3 regions of the Mesobacillus sp. ABV4_180 genome follow, and region 3 is predicted to be linked to each of the others. Evidence: predicted binding sites of a transcription regulator. Region 3 holds the regulator's gene; each other region holds the start of a gene.
The links. Region 3 encodes Rex, which represses fermentation and respiration genes when NADH is low (regulators of the CRP and FNR family bind a similar motif). Its sites were predicted from a motif close to TTGTGAAATATTTCACAA; they were not measured.
Positions count from the first base shown of each region.

Region 1: a site for Rex is predicted at 999-1,016, ahead of ACXAEA_RS20150 (L-lactate dehydrogenase). Genes of this name have one in related genera too.
Region 2: a site for Rex is predicted at 1,169-1,186, ahead of ACXAEA_RS20730 (formate/nitrite transporter family protein). Genes of this name have one in related genera too.

Region 1 is NZ_JBSWTJ010000001.1:3,949,981-3,952,249, forward strand. It holds gene ACXAEA_RS20145 (murein hydrolase activator EnvC family protein) at 1-692, opposite strand, end outside; gene ACXAEA_RS20150 (L-lactate dehydrogenase) at 1,056-2,036, shown strand; gene ACXAEA_RS20155 (PTS sugar transporter subunit IIC) at 2,067-2,269, shown strand, end outside.
Region 2 is NZ_JBSWTJ010000001.1:4,075,837-4,078,105, reverse strand. It holds gene ACXAEA_RS20740 (AraC family transcriptional regulator) at 1-589, shown strand, start outside; gene ACXAEA_RS20735 (DUF1761 domain-containing protein) at 605-997, shown strand; gene ACXAEA_RS20730 (formate/nitrite transporter family protein) at 1,214-2,041, shown strand; gene ACXAEA_RS20725 (sodium/solute symporter) at 2,091-2,269, opposite strand, start outside.
Region 3 is NZ_JBSWTJ010000001.1:49,635-51,903, forward strand. It holds gene ACXAEA_RS00205 (lysostaphin resistance A-like protein) at 1-531, shown strand, start outside; partial or broken gene ACXAEA_RS00210 (YdiK family protein) at 535-734, shown strand; gene ACXAEA_RS00215 (redox-sensing transcriptional repressor Rex) at 761-1,417, opposite strand; gene moaC (cyclic pyranopterin monophosphate synthase MoaC) at 1,445-1,939, opposite strand; gene ACXAEA_RS00225 (ABC-F family ATP-binding cassette domain-containing protein) at 2,094-2,269, shown strand, end outside.

The sequences.
Region 1 (2,269 bases), 3.9 Mb from region 3:
GCCAGGTTGACATAGATTTCATACATATCCATAAGTGCGGATTCGCTTTCCTGCTTCTTTCTCTGGATTGAGTCAAGCAACTGCTGTTTTTCATCTGCCTTTTTTTGCAGCTCGGCTTTTAACGACTGCTTTTCCTTGTGAGCACTTTCTAATGAAACAATTTTTTGCTGCAACTCTTTTTCTTGGTCCTTCAATGTTTGCTGATCAACTTGTTGTTTCGCCAGCAAATCCTTGTCAGCTTTCATGATCGTGCTTATGACAGTAGCTGTATCGAATAATTGTGACAGGCTTTTTGAGTCGAAAATTAAATCCATATACATGCCCAAACCGTCCTGGGTCTGCATGGTCCGCAGCCTTTCGCTAATTAGCTGTTCTCGAAGTAGAATTTTGTCGCTTAGATCGGCGATTTCATTTTTCATTTCTGCAACAGTTTTTTCAGAAGAATTAAGGACGGTGTGAAGGTTACGTATTTTCTCGTTAACCTCAGCCATTTCATCATCCAATGCCTTAAGCTCTTCAAGGTATTTCTTTTCGTCCTTGCCCATTGTTTCAATTTGGCTTTCTTTTTCTAAAACTTCTTGTTTGAGTTCCAATCGCTTATCTCTTATATCTAAAAGATCAGTCGCTTCAGCAGGCTGTCCCACTGTCATCACTAAACCGATTGCCAGCATTAAACTGCCTGATTTTCTCATGCTTCAGCCCCTTTCCAATCTCTTCCTGCATTTTGTCTATTAACAAGTATATCTTCCTCTATCTATTAAACATGTCGACTCTTGTATTCTCCGTAAGTTTTTTTAGGCTTCGAATGTATCATTAGTTTGAGATAACGTAATTTTTAGTTTTCGTACACATCCCCTTCATTTTTTGGTCAATTTTTATACATATTGATAGCGTTTCCAATGGTTGCAAGGTGATAATATTCGTTTTACAATAATAATGTGAAATGAATCACAAACAAAATTATTTTTCAAAGGTTGATCTTATTTTTTTAATGAAACATGTGAAATACTTCACAATAAAAAGATCAACCAACTAACCTCAAGGAGATGACCCTCATGCAACAGCATATTAGAAAAGTAGCGATTATCGGAACAGGATTGGTTGGATCTAGTGCAGCTTACTCCATCCTAAACCAGGGAATCTGCGACGAGCTGATCATGGTTGATATAAATAAGGAAAGAGCAATTGGTGAATCATTGGACTTATCCCATTGCATTGACTTCACTAATTCAAGAACGAAAGTCCATGCAGGTACTTATCAGGACTTGGGTGATGTGGACATCGTGGTCATCACAGCAGGCCCGCCGCCAAAGCCAGGACAGACTCGTCTGGACACATTGGGAATCGGTGCGAAAATCATGGAGGATATGATTCCGCAAATCATGGCGAGCGGTTTCAATGGCATCTTCCTTATCGCTTCAAATCCTGTGGACATCATCACTTATCATGTTTGGAAGCTGTCAGGTTTGCCAAGGAATCGCGTCATCGGAACAGGAACTTCCCTTGATTCTTCAAGACTGAAAACCTATTTATCTGAAATTCTCGATGTGGATCCGCGCAGCATTTACGGGTACACAATGGGTGAGCATGGGGATTCCCAGTTCGCTGCATGGTCTCATGTCTCAGTCGGCGGCAAGCCTCTTGTGCAAATTTTAGATGAGCGAAAAAAACAGCTTGGTGACATTGATTTAGACCAAATCGTTGAGGATGTCAAAAAAGTAGGATTTGAAATACTGAAAAGAAAAGGAACAACTTATTATGGCATCGGAAATGCGATTGCCTTCATCACTAAATCAATTTTCAACGATGACCATCGCATCATTGCCCTCTCTTGCGTGTTAGATGGAGAGTACGGTGAAACAGAACTTTGCACTGGGGTTCCGGCAATTATCACAAGAGAAGGAATTAAAGAGGTCGTCGAGCTTCGCTTAACAGAAGAGGAACAAAGGAAATTCAGGAATTCAAATGCTGTACTGCGGAACTACATGGCGAGCATCGGCTATCAAGAAAAAGCTTTAGCAACTGTTCAAGCATAATCCTACTACTAAGAAAGAAGGCGCATCCTTATGAAAGATTATGTAATGCCAAGAATATTTAAAGCTTCTACAGGAATCGCACAAGGGATCTTCGTAACACTAGGTATCGGACTTTTAATTAAGAATATCGGCGCTAACTTTGGAATTGACGCTCTGGTTCAGATTGGTACTATTGCCACAAGCCTGATGGCTCCCGCTGTTGGTGCTGGTGTTGCTCTAATGCTTGGGGCTAA
Region 2 (2,269 bases), 4.0 Mb from region 3:
CTTTCCTAGGGTGTACCAAGATAGCAAGAAATCTAAACTTTTTAGCAAGAATAAGCAAGAAGGTGATGGATTGTACACCTATAATGAGTTTAAGTGGTTGGACTTGGCCAAAGTACGAACCATCGAGTTTCCAGTGTGCACAACTGTGAAAAGGCAGAGGTTTGGACCTTATCATGAAGGAATTCCCGAGATGTGGGAAGATTTTTACCACTGGTCCAATTCAAGAGGTCTGCTTAATTCGTCCACTTTCATTTTCGGGATTCCCACGAGCAATCCATATATTACTCCTCCTGAAAACAGCCGTTATGAATTCCACATGCAAGCAGGGGAAGCGGACCAACTGCAAGATAATCTAACACATTTTAAAGGCGGCAAGCATGTCGTTTATGAATTTGATGACTTTGTTGATTACAGCGACAGGGGCCTGCTGATTGAGTGTTATTCAGAGCTTTACAGCTACTGGCTGCCGCGCAGCGGATACAAATATTTGGGGAATCCGATAGAACTTGTTCATTTTGAAAAAGAAGAAAACTCGTTGAATGTCACAAGCAAAATCAAGGCGATCGCATTGGCGATTGAGCCAAAATAGGAAATGAGGGTATGTATGTCAATGGAATTGGAGCAGCTGAACCTCCTGCCAATCATTTTGGGCGGCGTACTGTATATGATTTACGGAGGAATTTATTATTCTGTATTATTGTCAAATAAGCACCAGGAAGTTTTACAGCATCAATCAAACGGACCATTCAAGTATATATATTCTGTACTCATTGCTTTTGTAAATTCATTTATTGTCGCAATTCTGATCCAGACAGCTGGAGCTGAAAACCTGCTGGAAGGACTGGTTATCGGATTCCTTCTAGGACTGGTTATCACATTAGTTTATGTGAAAAATGCCTTGTTTGGACTCATGAGCAGGAGGTCATTGTTCATTGCGATTGGGGATCATCTGGTAGTGTTCACCTTGTTGGGTATATTGCATGGTGTGCTGATTTAATAAATATAATCAAGGGAACTAGCCTAGTCCTTAAGGATTGGGCTATTGTTTTGATTTGGCGGCAATGCAGCTGGAAACTAGAAGCACTAAATTTTGTAACCGTTTTAAAAAAAGCCAATAAATGTTCACAAGCGGATGAGCAGACTTGAGGTACAATTTAAGTAAAGTTATATGTGATTAATTTCACATTCTCTGAAAAAAAGGAGTCCTGAAGTCATGGCTTATTACAAACCTGAACAAATTATGGAGATTACCATTGGGAACGGGCAAAAGAAGGCGGGCTACCCGCTGCTGCAAACGTTGATTCTCGGTTTTCAGGCTGGGGCATTCATTTCACTAGGCTTTTTGCTTTATATAAGGGTGACGGCTCCGCTTGCCGGTCCGCTTGAAGGCTTGAGCAGCTTGATCGGCGCAGCGGTATTTCCGATCGGGCTGATCCTGACGCTGCTTGCGGGAGGGGAGCTGCTGACAGGGAATATGATGGCCGTGCCGCTTGCCGGGATTGCGCGAAAACTCACGGTATGGCAGGTAATAAAAAATTGGAGCCTGATTACGATCAGCAATTTTCTTGGCGCGATTTTCGTCGCGTATGTGTTCGGGCATATAACAGGCTTGACGGAATCAGGGGTTTTCCTCGAGAAAACGATCAGCATCGCGGAGCATAAAATTGAGGCGACATTCTTGCAAGCGTTCCTATCAGGAATCGGCTGCAACTGGCTGGTCGCACTGGCGGTCTGGCTATCGTACGGATCGGAGGACATGGGAGGGAAAATCCTTGGAATCTGGTTCCCGACGATGGCATTTGTCGCGATTGGATTCCAGCACGTCGTCGCCAACATGTTCGTCATCCCAGCCGCGATTTTCGCCGGACATTTTACCTGGCTAGAATACATCGAAAACTTTGTCCCAGTGTTCCTCGGAAACGCAACAGGAGGCACGCTGTTCGTCGCCATGGCCTACTGGTACTCCTACAATAAAAAATCTGTACCGCAGAACAAACCATCTGTCGCATTGGTGAAAAACAGCAGCGTGTCAGTGAAATAATCGAAGATAAAAAAACGGCCACTCATCAAGCGAATGAGTGGCCGAAGCTTTAAGCTGCTTCTGATTCTTTTGAGTGGACCTGCTTCATAAAGTCGTTTACATCGGATGGTACTTTGCGGTCGAGCTTTGACACGATGTAAACGGACAGGAATCCGATTGGAACGGTGATGATACCTGGTACATTGAACTGCAGGAACTCTGGCAGTGTGGTTTTGAAGAAAATCATGT
Region 3 (2,269 bases):
AAGACCGTTCAGGCTGATTTGCGGGACGCGGCTACGCCGGCAAGCTCTGCTGCCTGGGCAATTGCCGGTGTGTTTCTCGCTCTATTCGCCCAATCGATTGCCGGCAGTATTGAAAATATGATCGGCATCGAAATGGGTTCCGAAAATACACAGGAGATCATTAAACTGATTGAGAACTTCCCTATAGTTATCCTGGTCAGTTCGATCATCGGTCCGATTTTAGAAGAGATCGTCTTCCGGAAAATCATCTTCGGCAGCCTTCATAAGAAAATGAACTTCTTTTTTGCCGCGCTGATCAGCTCCGTGATCTTCGCCCTGGCGCATTTTGAGCCGGAGCACGTGATCTTATACTCAGCGATGGGCTTCACCTTTGCATTTCTTTATGTAAAAACAAAGCGGATCATCGTTCCGATCATCGCCCACGTTACAATGAATACAATGGTTGTCCTGCTTCAATCCGTATTCCGGGAAGACATTGAGAGAATGATAAAAGAAGCAGAGAAAATTCAAAGCTTTATTGGGGGATTTTAAGTTATGAAGCAATCGCCTTTATTTTCAGGCATTGTCTACATCTTGTTAGGCACCTTATTCACCTATTTCGCGATCCAGAATGTGAACGAGTCAGGCTGGGGATTTTTCTCCTATCTCCTCGTCGCGCTTGCCCTTTCGACTTTGGTTCGGGCATCCGGATGATCCTGTTCCATTTCAAATTGAAGCAAATCCAGAAAAAATAGCCCCTTCATCACGAAGGAGCTTTTTTTTATTCTGCGATTTCACTGTCTGTCGGATAATGTTTCAGGAAATAAATCAATGATTGCAGTTCAACAGCCAGGTCTATATGGTGAATTCTGATTGAAGATGGCACATTCAGCCTGGCAGGCGTGAAGTTCAGGATCCCCTTAATATTCGCTTGCACCAATCGGTCCGTAATCGGCTGCGCTACAGCTGATGGAACAGTCAGGATCGCAACCTGAATGCCTTCCTCGACAACTACTTTATCCAGGTCATCCATATGGAAGACCCGTACGTCGCCGATTTGTGTACCTACCTTACCAGGATCGACATCGAAAGCAATTTCGATTTTCGTATTGTTGTTCTTCGAAAAATTATAATTCAAGAACGCCGTTCCCAGATTACCGACACCGATCAAGGCTACTTTCGTAAGTTCATCCTGATCCAATGTCTTCCTGAAAAAGGTCAGCAGGTAATTCACATTGTAGCCGTATCCCTTTTTACCCAATGCCCCAAAGTAGGAAAAATCCCTTCTGATTGTCGCTGAATCTACTTTTACCGCTTCACTTAACTCTGCAGATGATACCCTTTGCTTTCCTGAAGAATGCAAGTTCAATAAGAATCGGTAATACAGCGGCAAACGTTTTGCGGTTGCCTGCGGAATCTTCATAGCATCGTTCGTCATTCTCCATCCTCCACCCTGTCCGAATTTCTACTTCAGCTTCTCTTCTCTCTTAAAATCGCCGTTTTTCCCGCCGGTTTTTTCGACTAAATACGTCTTGCCGATCACCATGCCTTTGTCGACGGCCTTACACATATCATAAACAGTCAGCGCACATGCTGAAGCTGCTGTTAACGCTTCCATTTCTACACCTGTATTCCCTTTCGTTTTTACAGATGCTGAGATGTTTAAAATATAGTCACTTCCATTTTGCTCCCAATCGAACGAAAGGTCAATGCCTGTTAATGGAAGCGGGTGGCACATCGGGATGATTTCAGACGTCTTTTTCGCCGCCATAATGCCAGCTACCTGTGCAACTGCCAGTACATCCCCTTTTTTCATTTTATTTTCAGTTATCCTTACATATATATCCTCATTCACGGTTATGCTTGAATGGGCTAATGCCGTGCGGACCGTCTCAGGTTTGTCGCTGACATCGACCATTTTCGCTCTGCCTTCATCATTAAAATGCGTAAATTCTGCCATGTTCAAGCTCCTCTCATCCAAATGATACACTATTTTCACAAACTTGTGTGTGAACTTTGTTTCTATGTTCACAAATACAATGATCAATCGCATATATTGCCGTGCCTATAGTAATGGGTTACACTATTTCTAAGGCAATAGAGGTGAAAAAATAATGATATTATTACAGGTTAATCAGCTATCAAAATATTTTGCTGCTGATCTTATTTTATCGAATATAAAGTTTGAAATACAGACCCGTGACAGAGTTGCACTAGTCGGCCGTAACGGCGCAGGCAAATCCACCCTGCTGAAAATCATCGCCGGCTACGAATCACATGACGGAGGAGA